Azospira inquinata: one gene and its partner. The protein of the gene in region 2 interacts with the protein of the main gene of each other region in a pairwise test. Links are inferred from orthologs where the notes say so. Each region holds a gene or a part of one and is shown on either strand. Other genes may lie near its edges.

Region 1 (6,613 bases), 670 kb from region 2 along the record:
ACGATGCGCCCGCCGAAGGCTTCCCCAATGGACTGGTGCCCCAGGCAGACCCCCAGGAGAGGAATCTTGCCCGCGTATTCCCGAATGGCGGCCAGGGAAATACCCGCCTGGGCCGGGGCGCAGGGCCCGGGGGAAATCACCAGATAGTCGGGCTTTTGCTGCCCCACTTCTTCCACCGTAATGGCGTCGTTGCGGAACACCCGCACCTCCTGACCCAATTCGCCAAAGTACTGGACCAGGTTGTAGGTAAAGCTGTCGTAGTTGTCGATCATCAAGAGCATGATTCCATCCCTTTCCTGCCACGGCCGGGCCTTTGCCCCACCGCCGGTTTTACCGTATTCACCCGATGGAGGCGGAAGCGGGGCCTCGCCCCTTCCGCCGTCCTTTCAGCCGAGCCGGGTATCCAGCCCGGTTTCAGCGATTTCCGCCGCCCGCAGCACCGCCCGGGCCTTGTTCTGGGTTTCCTGCCATTCGGTCTGGGGATCGGAATCGGCCACGATGCCCGCCCCCGCCTGGACGTGGAGCTGGCCGTCCTTGATCAGGGCGGTACGGATGGCGATGGCCAGGTCCATATCCCCCTGGAAGCCCAGGTAGCCAATGGCGCCGCCGTAGAGGCCCCGCTTCATGGGTTCCAGCTCGTCGATGATTTCCATGGCCCGCACCTTGGGGGCGCCGGACAGGGTTCCAGCGGGAAAGGCCGCCTTGAGCACATCCAGGGAGGACAGCCCGGCTTGCAGCTTGCCTTCCACGCAGGAAGTAATGTGCATCACATGGGAGTAGCGCTCGATGACCATGTTGTCCGTGACCCGCACCGAACCGGTCTGGGACACCCGGCCCACATCGTTGCGACCTAGGTCCAGGAGCTGGACGTGTTCGGCCCGTTCCTTTTCGTCGCCGATCAGCTCGGCGGCCAGGGCATTGTCCTCTTCCGGAGTGGCGCCCCGGGTGCGGGTGCCGGCGATGGGCCGCACCGTGACCGTGTCCCCTTCCAGGCGCACCAGGATTTCCGGGGACGCCCCCACCACATGGAAATCTTCAAAATTGAAGTAGTACATGTAGGGGGAAGGATTGAGGCTGCGCAGAGCCCGGTAAAGGGCCAGGGGACTGGCTTTGAAGGGCTTGGTCATGCGTTGGGAAAGGACCACCTGCATGATGTCCCCTTCCGTGATGTAGGCCTTGGCCCGTTCCACTGCGGTCTGGAAGGCCGCTTCCCCCACCACGGACTGGGCCGGCAGGGAAGGCGCCGGGGATTCGGTGGGAACGGCCACCGGCTGGCGCAACTGGGTCAGCAGCTCCTTCAGCCGGTTCTGAGCCTTGTGGTAAGCCCCAGGCACATCGGGTTCCGCGTACACCACCAGGGTCAGCTTGCCGGACAGGTTGTCCACCACCGCCAGTTCCTCAGAGAGGAGCAGCAGCACGTCCGGCGTGCCCAGGTCCCCGGCCTTGGGGCCCTGGTGCAGCCGGGGCTCCACGTAACGCACCGTGTCGTAGCCGAAACAGCCCACCAAGCCGCCGCAGAAGCGGGGCAGGCCCGGGGTGGGAGCCACCCGGAAACGTTGCCGGTAACGGGCCAGGAAATCCAGAGGATTGGTGTCCTCTTCCTTTTCCGCCACCCGCTGGCCGGTGAGCACCAGCACCTGGCGGCCATAGACCGCAATGCGGGTCTGGCTGGCCAGACCGATGAAAGAATAGCGGCCAAACCGTTCCCCCCCCTGGACCGATTCCAGAAGGTAGGAATAGGGGGCGTTGGCCAGCTTCAGATAAATGGAAAGGGGAGTGTCGAGATCGGCAAAGGTCTCGAGGGTCACCGGGATACGGTTGTAGCCCTGGGTGGCAAGCGCCTGAAATTCGTTTTCTGTCATGGAAGACCTCGCAAGAGAGGGGAATTACTCAATGCTTACCCGGGAGTCTGGTTTCAACTCGCCGCCCGGGCCCGGACGGGTCATCAGTCAAAGTTGGCGCGGGGAGCGCCACCAGGCACCACGCCAGCTCCAGGCGGCGTGGGAGACCATCAGATAAGCATTGAACTTGCAGGTCACGATGAGTGGGATATCTTTTTTTGTCTCACGCCCCGGGGACAATCCACCGGGCTGCGGCGACGAGGTCTGATACTAGCGCATCGCATTCGCCCCTGTCTACGGGCCTTCCCTCGTTGTAGCCATAGGGAACGGCCAGGGCCGGGCATCCTGCGGCCCGGGCGGCGCGAAAGTCATTCACCGAATCCCCCACGTGCACATTGGCGGCGGGCACCGTGCCCAGGGCCCGGCAGGCATAGACCAGGGGCTCGGGATGGGGCTTGCGATGGGGGGTGGTGTCCCCCCCCACCACACATGCGAAATAGGGGCTGAGGCCCAGCTGTTCCAGCAGGGGGAAGGTAAAGGCTTCCGGCTTATTGGTCACCACCCCCAGGGCCAGGCCCTGGGCCCGGCACAGGTCCAGGCCTTCCTTCACCCCGGGAAACAGGCGACTGGCCTGGCCGTTGAAGTGGGCGTAATGGCGGCGGAAGACCACCAGGGCCGCTTCCACCTGGGCGGGCTCGGGAGCCTGGCCCCAGGTAAGGCAGCGTTCCACCAGGGACGCCATGCCCTGGCCCACAAAGCGGGCGATATCCCCGTCACTGCGAGGCGGCAGGCCCAGTTCAGCCAGGGCGGCGTGGGAAGCGGCGGCCAGATCCGGCAGGGAATCCACCAGGGTGCCATCCAGGTCGAAGGTAACGGAGCGATAGGTCATGGGGGCAATCGGGCAAAAATCCGGGGCCGGGCTCCCCCCAGGGGACACCCAGACCCAACAACGGAGAAAGGGGGCCTCAGACCTGGGCCAGGGCGCCCCGCAGGGCGGCGATCACCGTATCGTAGCCATGGGCATCGGTGGCCAGGGCGGCGCCGAAGACGGCGGAACCGGCCACGAAGGTATCCGCCCCGGCCCGAGCGATAGCGGCGATATTGTCCGTCTTCACCCCCCCATCCACCTCCAGGCGAATGGCCCGGCCAGTCCGGGCCGTGTAGGCGTCGATACGGGCCCGGGCTTCCTTGAGCTTATCCAGGGTGCCGGGGATGAACTTCTGACCGCCAAAGCCCGGATTGACGCTCATGAGCAGAATCACGTCCAGCTTATCCATGACGTAATCCAGGTAATGGAGGGGGGTGGCCGGATTAAACACCAGCCCGGCCTGACAGCCCTGGTCCCGGATCAGGGCCAAACTGCGATCCACGTGGTCCGAGGCTTCCGGATGGAAGGTGATGATATTGGCCCCAGCCTTGGCAAAGTCCGGAATGATCCGATCCACGGGCTTGACCATGAGATGGACGTCGATGGGAGCCGTGGTGTGGGGACGGATGGCCTGGCAGACCAGGGGGCCCATGGTGAGATTGGGCACATAGTGGTTGTCCATGACGTCAAAGTGAATCCAGTCGGCACCGGAGGCGATGACAGACGACACTTCCTCGCCCAGGCGGGCGAAGTCGGCGGAAAGCAGGCTGGGGGCGATAACGAACATGGGCACACCGGAACGGGGATAAAAGAGAGATTTTACGCCCAAACCCCCGCCACTCCCCTGCCCCACCAGCCCGCCGGTCGCCCCGGCGGAAGGCGAAAATGGCGGCCCATCTTGTCAGGGGGCGCCTTTCCTGGGCACACTCTCCCCACCCCAACCCCTTGGTTCCCCTCATGGCCGACAGCAAAAAATATCAGATCGCCGTGGAAACCCTGCCCCAATATCTGGCGGACCAGTCCGACTCAGAGCAGGACCACTACGTTTTCGCCTACACCATCACCCTGCGCAATACGGGTACGGAAGCGGCCCAGCTCATTTCCCGCCACTGGATCATCACCGACGCCAATCAGGAGGTTCAGGAAGTGCGAGGCCTGGGCGTAGTGGGCCAGCAGCCCCTACTTCAGCCCGGCGAAGAATTTAAATACACCAGCGGCTGTGCCCTGGAAACCCCGGTGGGCACCATGCAGGGCAGCTATCAGATGGTGGCGGCAGACGGCACCCCCTTCGCGGCGGACATTCCGGAATTCGTCCTGGCCGCCCCCCGGGTACTGCACTGAGTCCATGAGCCTGCGCCACAGCTACACCCTGATCGCCCCGTTCTACGACGTCCTGCTGGCTTCCGCCACCGGGGGAATGCGGCGCCAAAGCCTGGCCCAGCTCCCCGCCACCCCGTCCCGAGTGTTATTGCTAGGCGTGGGCACGGGCCTGGATCTGCCCTATCTGCCGCCCCAGCACCACTACACCGGCCTGGACCTGACCCCGGCCATGCTGGCCCGGGCCCAACGCCGGAGCGGCTCCCTCCCCTTCTCGCCCCTGCAAGGCGATGCCCAAGCCCTGCCCCTGGCGGACGGTGCCTTTGACGTGGTGGTGTTACACCTGATTCTGGCCGTTGTGCCCGCCCCCCTGGACTGCCTCCGGGAAACGACCCGAGTATTACGCCCGGGGGGCCAGCTGCTGGTGCTAGATAAATTTCTCCGCCCGGGCCAGCGCGCCCCTCTGCGCCGCTGGCTCACCCCCCTCTCCCGCCATCTGGCGACCCGCCTGGATGTGGAATGGGAGCCCCTGCTGGCCGCCGTCCCCGAGCTTATCCTGGAGGATGACCAGCCCGCCCTGGCGGGGGGCTGGTTCCGCCGTATCCGGGCCCGCCGCCTAGGCTAGACGCCGCCCGCCGGGCAGGTGCTGGTAGCAGGGGTTATCCAGGCGGGCCACGGCCTGGCACAAGGCCTCCAGGGCTTTAAGCCGGGGGAAACCTTCCCGCCAGGCCAGGGCAATGCGCCGGGAGGGGGCCGGGTCGGAGAAGGGGATAATGCGCAGAAAGTCCGTGGAATAGGGCTTGCACAGGGCTCCCGCGGGCAGCACGGAAATACCGAAGCCGGAGGCCACCATGCAGCGGATGGTCTCGATGGAATGGCCCTGGCGCACCTCCGTATCCGCCCCGCTGATCTGGGGACAGGCGTCCATGACCTGATCCCGGAAGCAGTTGCCCGCCTTGAGGAGCAGCACCTCCTCCCCATCCACCTCCTCCGTACTCACCAGGGGCCGGTCCTGCCAGGGGTGGCCGCAGGGCACCACCACCTTGAAAGGCTCGTCGTACAAGGGCCGCACCCGGATACCCGGCTGGGCGAAGGGCAAGGCCAAAATAGCGGCATCCACTTCGCCCCGGGCCAGCATTTCCGCCAGGGTGGCGGTCATGCTTTCCTCGATGGCCAGGGGCATGGCCGGGGCCAGGGTGCGCAGGGAAACAATCAGATCGGGCAGCAGATAGGGCCCCACGGTGTGGATAACCCCCAGCTTCAGTTCCCCTTCCAGGGGATTGCGGCCCCGATGGGCAATCTGGCGCACCCGTTCCGCTTCCTCCAGGGTGCGGATGGCCTGGGCCACCACCTGTTCCCCCACCTCGGTGAGGGAAACCTGGTTCTTACCCCGCTCAAAGAGAGGCACCTCCAGCTCCTCTTCCAGATGCTGGATGGCCACACTCAAGGTGGGCTGGCTCACGGAACAACGTTCCGCCGCCCGGGAAAAACGGCCTTCTTGGGCTAAGGCCACGATGTAGCGCAGTTCGGTCAAAGTCACGGATCCTCCCTTCTTGTTATGTATCCGGCCCTGGCTGGGTATTAAAGCTTATAGGTTTTGGCTATCGGCCCGATAGGCATTTACTATCATAAGTCATTGATTTAAATCAACATTATACCCTTTTGCCACCCGGAGAATGGGGCCTTGAAGCTCTCGCTTCAAACACCTGCAAATTAGGGAGAAATTATGAAAAAACGCGCTTTCATCCCGGTCCTCCTGGCCGGGCTCGTCTGGATGGGCAGCAGCCATGCCGCCGATCCCTTTGAACGGTACAAGGCTTTATTCAAGCCCCTGCCCGCCATTCCCCCCATTCCCGCCAACAACACCCAGACCCCGGCCAAGGTGGAACTGGGCAAAATGCTGTTTTTCGATGCCCGCCTGTCCAGCGACGGCAATATCGCCTGCGCCACCTGCCACAACCCGGCCCTGGGCTATACGGACCGGGTTTCCCGGGCCATCGGCCACGGCGCCCAGCGGGGCCCCCGCAATTCCCCCACGGTGCTGAATGCGGCCTTCCTTTCCTCCCAATTCTGGGACGGACGGGCCCCTAACCTGGAAACCCAGGCCCTGGGCCCCCTGCAAGCGGCGGTGGAACACAACACCACACTGGAAAAGGCGGTAGCCACCCTGAAGAGCTTCCCCGAGTACCAGAAGCGCTTTAGCGAATCCTTCGCGGAAAAGGACCCGATTACGGCAGAAAACCTGGCCAAGGCCATCGCCGCCTTCGAGCGCACCCTGATCACCCCCCATTCCCCCTTCGACCGCTATCTGGCGGGGGATGAACAGGCGCTCAGCCTGCAGCAGAAGCAGGGCATGAAGTATTTCGTGGAAAAGGGCTGCGTCGGCTGCCATAGCGGTCCCAACTTCACCGATGGCCAATTCCACGCCATTAAGGTGCCCGGCTCCACGGACGAGGGGCGTTATCTGGTCACCAAGAAGGACAGCGACAAGCACGCCTTCCGTACCCAGACCCTGCGCAACGTGGCCCTCACCTACCCCTACTTCAACAACGGCTCCGTCTGGAAGCTAGATGAAGCGGTGAAAATC
Region 2 (6,560 bases):
GCCTGGGCCTGGAATCAGGCTTGAAAATCCTGGAAAGCGTCAAACGCCAGATCGGGGTGCCCGTACTCACCGACGTGCATACGGAAGGGGAAGTGCCTGCCGTGGCCGCCGTGGCGGATGTGTTGCAGACCCCCGCCTTTCTTTGCCGTCAGACCGATTTCATCCATGCGGTGGCGGCCTCCGGAAAGCCGGTGAATATTAAGAAGGGCCAGTTTCTCGCCCCCGGGGACATGAAAAACGTGGTGGCCAAGGCCAAGGAAGCCAATGGCGGGGCTGACACCATCATGGTCTGCGAACGGGGCGCCTCCTTCGGTTACAACAACCTAGTTTCCGACATGCGTTCCCTGGCCATTATGCGGGACACGGGCTGCCCGGTGGTGTTCGACGCCACCCATAGCGTCCAGTTGCCCGGCGGTCAGGGGGACAAGAGCGGCGGGCAACGGGAATTCGTACCCGTGCTGGCTCGGGCAGCGGTGGCCAGCGGCGTGGCGGGAATCTTTATGGAAACCCATCCGAATCCGGCCCAGGCCCTGTCCGACGGGCCCAATGCCTGGCCCCTGGGGCGCATGGAAAGCCTGCTCACCACCCTGGTGGCCCTGGACCGGCTGATCAAGTCCGCTCCCCTGGAGGAGTTGTCCTAGGCCGGGGCCTTGGTGCCCATCCCATTCATCCCGGGCCGAAGCCGGAACCCTGTTTGGACCCCGGCCCGGGGCAAGGTTTGTCAATTTTGAAAGAGCAAAGGGAGAATCATGAGTTCTGTCGTTGATGTCATCGCCCGCGAAATCCTGGATTCCCGCGGCAATCCCACCGTCGAAGCCGATGTGCTGTTGGAATCCGGCGTCATGGGCCGGGCGGCCGTTCCCTCCGGCGCTTCCACCGGTTCCCGCGAAGCCATTGAACTGCGGGACGGCGACGGCTCCCGTTACCTGGGCAAGGGTGTGCTCCAGGCCGTGGAAAATATCAATACGGAAATTTCCGAAGCCATCATCGGTCTGGATGCCCAGGAACAAGCCTTCATCGACAAGACCCTGATCGAGCTGGACGGCACGGAAAACAAGTCCCGCCTGGGCGCCAATGCCATGCTGGCCGTGTCCATGGCCGTGGCCAAGGCGGCGGCGGAAGAAGCCGGTTTGCCCCTCTATCGTTACTTCGGCGGTTCCGGCCCCATGCAAATGCCCGTGCCCATGATGAACATCATCAACGGGGGCGCCCACGCCAATAACAGCCTGGATTTCCAGGAATTCATGATTATGCCGGTGAGCCAAGGCTCCTTCCGGGAAGCTCTGCGCTGCGGCGCTGAAGTGTTCCATTCCCTGAAGAAGCTCCTGGACAAGAAGGGGTTCTCCACCGCCGTGGGGGATGAGGGCGGTTTCGCCCCCAACCTGGGTAGCCACGCGGAAGCCGTGCAACTGGTGCTGCAAGCCATTGAAAACGCCGGTTACGTGCCCGGTCAGGACGTGCTCATCGCCCTGGACTGCGCCGCTTCCGAGTTCTACAAGGATGGCAAGTACCACCTGGCTGGGGAAGGCCTGCAACTGACCTCCGCCCAGATGACCGACTACCTGGCCAATCTGGCCGACCAGTTCCCCATCGTCTCCATCGAAGACGGCATGGCCGAAGGGGATTGGGAAGGCTGGAAGCTGCTCACCGACCGGCTGAGCGGCAAGGTCCAGATCGTGGGGGACGACCTGTTCGTCACCAACACCAAGATCCTCAAGGAAGGCATTCAACGGGGCGTGGCCAACGCCATTCTGATCAAGGTGAACCAGATCGGTACCCTGTCCGAAACCTTCGCCGCCATCGAAATGGCTAAGCGGGCCGGTTACACCGCGGTGATTTCCCACCGCTCCGGTGAAACGGAAGATTCCACCATCGCCGATATCGCCGTGGGCCTCAACGCTGGCCAGATCAAGACCGGCTCCCTCTCCCGCTCCGACCGGATCGCCAAGTACAACCAACTGCTGCGCATCGAGGAAGATCTGGGCGATACCGCTTCCTACCCGGGTAAGGACACCTTCTACAACCTGGGCCGTTAGGCTTAAACCGGGCGCTTGCCGACTAGCCGGGGCCTATCCGCCCCGGCTTTTTTGTATGTCCCCGCCATGGGCGGGCTATGCTTTCCCAGGGGAAAGGCCCATAATCCGGGCCTGATTTTTCAACCTTTTTGCGTTTTTCCGGAAATTTTCCATGCGTTGGCTCACCGCCGCCCTTGTGGCCCTCATCGTGGCGCTCCAATACCCCCTCTGGCTGGGGAAAGGGGGCTGGCTGCGGGTGTGGGATGTGGATCGCCAGCTGCAACAGCAGCGGGACGCCAATCACAAGCTGGAAGCCCGGAATGCGGGGCTGGATGCGGAAGTCCGGGATTTGAAGCAGGGCTACGACGCCATTGAGGAACGGGCCCGCTACGAACTGGGCATGGTCAAGGAGGACGAGGTTTTCGTCCAGCTGCCGGAACAAAGCGGTAGCGCTTCCCAGACGCCGGGCATCGGCTTTGCCGCCCCCGCCACTCCCCCCGGCCTGGCGGCAGCCAAGTCCCGCCCGGCCCGGCCTGCCCCCACGGGCAAGGCGGAGGTAGAAAAATTTGTCGCCCAGGGGGCGAAAAAGCCCTGAGGCCGCCGGAGTCGGGAGTACTGAAGCCTTAGACTACCGCAGACCGCAGACCGCAGACCGCAGACCGCAACCCGCAACCCGCAACCCGCAACCCGCAACCCGCAACCCGGATCACCCGGATCACCCGGATCACCCGGATCACCCGGATCACCCGGATCACCCGGATCACCCGGATCACCCGGATTTCCGCCACTCCCCGTGGGGCGCCAGCGGCCCCCCTCCTACTTCAAGGGATGCCCCCGGTTCTTCCGAGACGGGGGCTTTATTTTTGCCCGGATTTTTCCCCGTTCCCCAGGCTTTGGGCCAGGGCCACGAAGTTGTGGGCCTGGGGCAGGGTTTGGCTGTCCAGATGGGCGACGGAAAGGCTGACCCGGGGCGGCACCCCGCCGCCGATGGGGCGATACACCACCCCGTGGACCTTTAACTGCTGCATGGATTCGGGCACCAGGGCCACCCCCAGTTCGGCGGATACCAGGGAAAGCATGGAGGCGATCTGGGGCGCGGCCTGGCCCTGGGTGGGGGTGAAACCGGCGGCCCGGCAGCTGGCCAGTACCGTGTCGTGGAGACTGCTGCCGATGGATCGGGGAGTCAGGATGAAGGGATCGTCCTTGAGGCTGGCCAGGGCAATGCCCGTGTCCGCTTCTCCCCCTTCCTGGGCCGCCGGATGGGCGGCGGGGAGGGCGGCTACCAGATTTTCTTCCGTGAGCAGGTGGTGGGCCACGGTGGGGGGCGATCCCTCCGCCGGGCGCACGATGGCCACGTCCAGGCGCTTTTCCACCAGGGCCTGGACCAGCAGGGCGGAATTGGTTTCCATCAGGCGGATTTCCACCTGGGGATAGTGGCGGCGAAATTCCCGGATGCAGGCGGGCACCACGGGATTCAATACGGCGGTGCCGGTGAACCCCAGGCGCAGGGCTCCCGTTTCCCCCCGGGCGGCCCGCTGGGCGGCGTGCATGGCTTCCGCTACCTGGGGTGGCAGGCGGCTCACTACCTCCCAGAAGGCCCGGCCCGCCTCGGTTAATTCCGCCCCGTGGGGCACCCGGTGGAAGAGGGGCGTGCCCACCTCCCGTTCCAAGTCCCGAATCTGCTGGCTCAAGGGGGGCTGGCCGATGCCCAGCCGGGCGGCGGCCCGGGTGAAATTTTTTTCCTCCGCAATGGCGAGGAAATAGCGAATGTGGCGGAGTTCCATTGATATATAAAATAGATATGGAGTTATCTAATACTATATATTGGATATATAAAAAGGGGGCCGATATACTGGGTTCATTCCTATAAAACCTGTTGTTTTCCCCATGCCTAGTTCTTCCGTCACCCTGCCTGGAGTGGGGGGTGTTCCCCCTTCCGCCGCCGTCAGTCATCCGGGTATCCTGCCCGGCACCCGGGAATACCGGAATACCATCCTGGCCCTGTTTCTCGTGGGCTTTGCCAGCTTTTCCCTGATTTACTGCGTCCAGCCCCTGTTGCCCGAATTCGCCCGGGATTTTCGGGTCAGCCCGGCCCAGAGTTCCCTGGCCCTGTCCCTCACCACCGGGCTCCTGGCCTTATCCATTTTTGCCGCCGGGGCCTATTCCCAGGGAGTGAGCCGCCGGGCCCTGATGTGCACCTCCACCCTCCTGGGGGCTGCCTGCAATATCGCCGCCGCCCTGGCGCCCAACTGGCACACCATGCTGGCCGCCCGGGCCCTGGAAGGGGTAGTGCTGGGGGGCGTGCCGGCGGTGGCCATGGCCTATCTGGGGGAAGAAATGGCCCCCGGCCACCTGGGCAAAGCCATGGGCTTTTACGTGGCGGGCACCGCCCTGGGGGCCATGATGGGCCGGGTGGGCATGGGGCTCCTGACGGAATTCGATTCCTGGCGGGGCGCCATGGGGATTCTGGGGGCCCTGGGGCTCCTGGCCACCGCTGGCTTTGTCTGGCTCTTGCCCCCCTCCCGCCATTTCACCCCCAAGCCCGGTTTTGACCTGAGCTTTCACCTGGCCGCCTGGGGCCAGCATTTACGTAACCCCAAGCTGCTGCGCCTGTTTGGCGGCGGTTTCACCCTTACCAGCGTTTTTGTCACCCTGTTCAACTACGCCAGTTTTCGTCTTTCCCAGCCCCCTTATGGCCTGGGGCAGACGGCCTGCGCCATGATTTTCCTTACCTACGCCTTTGGGGTTTTTTCCTCTTCCGCCGCCGGCAGTCTGGCGGACAAAATGGGGCGGCGGCCGGTGATTCTTATGGGCTTTCTCTTGATGCTGGCGGGGCTGGCGCTGACTTTATTTTCCAGCCTCTTCATCCTCATCACCGGGATTGCCCTGGTCACCGCCGGCTATTTCATCGCCCATTCCGTGGTGAGCGGCTCCATCGGCCCCCTGGCCGGGCTCACCAAGGGCCATGCTTCCTCCCTCTACCTGCTTTTCTACTACATGGGCTCCAGCATTACGGGCTCCGTGGGGGGCTGGTTCTGGCAGCACGGGGGCTGGCCCGGGGTGTGCGCCCTGACCGGCGCCATGGGTCTCCTGGGCCTGGTATTGACCCGGGTACGGACGGAGGACTGAGCGATTGGGAGACGCTGCCGCCCCCGGGAAGGGGCGGCGGGATGGTCAGGCTCCGAAGGGACTGGCTTGGGGGCGGGGGCTAGGTCGAGGGTTGCGGGCAAGAGGCTCCCGAGCCTCGTCTTGAGGGGCTTGCCCCGTCAGCCCCCGGGGGCCGGCAGGTTTATTCCACCAGATCGATTTGCCCGGAAACCGTGGCGGTAATGGTGCTTTCTCCCCCTTCCACGGGCATGGGGGCGGCCTCTGCCGCCAGCATTTTGGTTCTCATCATGGGCATGACCGGGCGTTCGCCGTTAGTGTTGATGGAGATATGGCGAATGCGCCAGGGCTTGCCCAGGCTAGCGGCCACCAGGGCGGCCCGGGCCTTGAAGGCCGTCAGGGCGTCCTGGATGGCCCCGTCCTCCGCCCGCTGGCGCCCTTCCGGACTGGGCTGGAACTGGAGGGTTTCCAGCATCAGGGTGTTCTGGAGTTTACCCAGCAATTCCGCCAAGGCGGTGCTGTCCCCGGATTCCAGCTCAATTTCACTGCGCAGGCGCCAGCTGTCCACCCGGCCGTTTTTGCCATAAACCGGAAAGGTCTGGCTGGTGCCGCTTTTGGCTTTCACCTGGGGATAGGCCTTGGCCAGGCGCAGGCCGGAGGCGATGAGGGGATTGACTTTGGCGGCCAGGGCCGCCGGGGTGGCACCGCTGGCTTCCGTAAACACCACGGCCTGGAGCTGGTCATTGACCGCCGGGCGGCTGGCGCTGACGGACAAATCCGCCCTGGGCGGCATATTTTCCGGCTCCGCAGCAGAGGCCAGGGCGGGCCAGGCCAGCCCCAGCCAGAGGCAGCACAGGAGGGGGCGGAAAGGGCGAGGAAAGGTCATGGGGGACTCCTGGGAAAAATAAAGGTCGGGGGACGGAGGACCGTGGTACCGGGCCCAGTCTAGGGGATTTTGCGCCCCGGCGTCAGGGGGCGGAGCGCGGAGGGGCGCATTTCGGGAACCGTGGGGGGGCCATGGTTGGGGCTTGGGAGGTGCGTGCGAGGGGCTGCTAGGGTGCGCCCCCGGGGCCCGGCCAGACTATTCGGCCCCGCCGGGCAGGAGGACCGCCGCCCCCTGGAGCTCGCCCCGCCGCAGCCGTTCCAGGGCCGTGTTGGCTTCCTTCAGGGGGAAAGGGGTGACCTGGGTATGAACCGGCACCCGGGGGGCCAGGGCCAGGAATTCCTCCCCATCCTGGCGGGTCAGATTGGCCACGGAGCGCACCGTCCTTTCCCCCCAGAGCAGGGCATAGGGAAAGCTGGGGATGTCGCTCATGTGGATACCGGCGCAGACCACCGTGCCCCCCTTGCGGGTAGCGGCTAGGGCGGCGGGCACCAGGCTCCCCACCGGGGCGAAGAGCAGGGCGGCGTCCAGTTCCCGGGGCGGCCGCTGTTCCGAGG

Evidence for each region.
Region 1: the proteins of eno (region 2) and rpe interact in binary tests that used the Escherichia coli proteins (3 or more experiments, as listed by UniProt). The link is inferred for Azospira inquinata from one-to-one orthologs.

The regions. Positions count from the first base shown.
Region 1 is NZ_CP064782.1:940,121-946,733, forward strand. The notes cover bases 1,652-4,596. They hold rpe (ribulose-phosphate 3-epimerase), read right to left. Parts: upstream 3,497-4,596; coding sequence 2,807-3,496; downstream 1,652-2,806. Other genes in these bases: trpE (anthranilate synthase component I), read right to left, coding at 1,652-1,862; Azoinq_RS04140 (phosphoglycolate phosphatase), read right to left, coding at 2,065-2,730; apaG (Co2+/Mg2+ efflux protein ApaG), read left to right, coding at 3,667-4,050; Azoinq_RS04155 (class I SAM-dependent methyltransferase), read left to right, coding at 4,055-4,596. Outside these bases: Azoinq_RS04130 (anthranilate synthase component II), read right to left, coding at 1-281; more of trpE, read right to left, coding at 387-1,651; more of Azoinq_RS04155, read left to right, coding at 4,597-4,651; Azoinq_RS04160 (LysR substrate-binding domain-containing protein), read right to left, coding at 4,643-5,566; Azoinq_RS04165 (cytochrome-c peroxidase), read left to right, coding at 5,753-6,613. UniProt on the Escherichia coli protein: Catalyzes the reversible epimerization of D-ribulose 5-phosphate to D-xylulose 5-phosphate.
Region 2 is NZ_CP064782.1:266,934-273,493, reverse strand. What follows is about bases 1-2,892. They hold eno (phosphopyruvate hydratase), read left to right. Parts: upstream 1-749; coding sequence 750-2,036; downstream 2,037-2,892. Other genes in these bases: Azoinq_RS01195 (LysR family transcriptional regulator), read right to left, coding at 2,873-2,892; kdsA (3-deoxy-8-phosphooctulonate synthase), read left to right, coding at 1-641. In the rest of the region: more of Azoinq_RS01195, read right to left, coding at 2,893-3,799; Azoinq_RS01190 (MFS transporter), read left to right, coding at 3,903-5,144; Azoinq_RS01185 (SIMPL domain-containing protein), read right to left, coding at 5,305-6,006; Azoinq_RS01180 (zinc-dependent alcohol dehydrogenase family protein), read right to left, coding at 6,202-6,560. UniProt on the Escherichia coli protein: Catalyzes the reversible conversion of 2-phosphoglycerate (2-PG) into phosphoenolpyruvate (PEP). It is essential for the degradation of carbohydrates via glycolysis.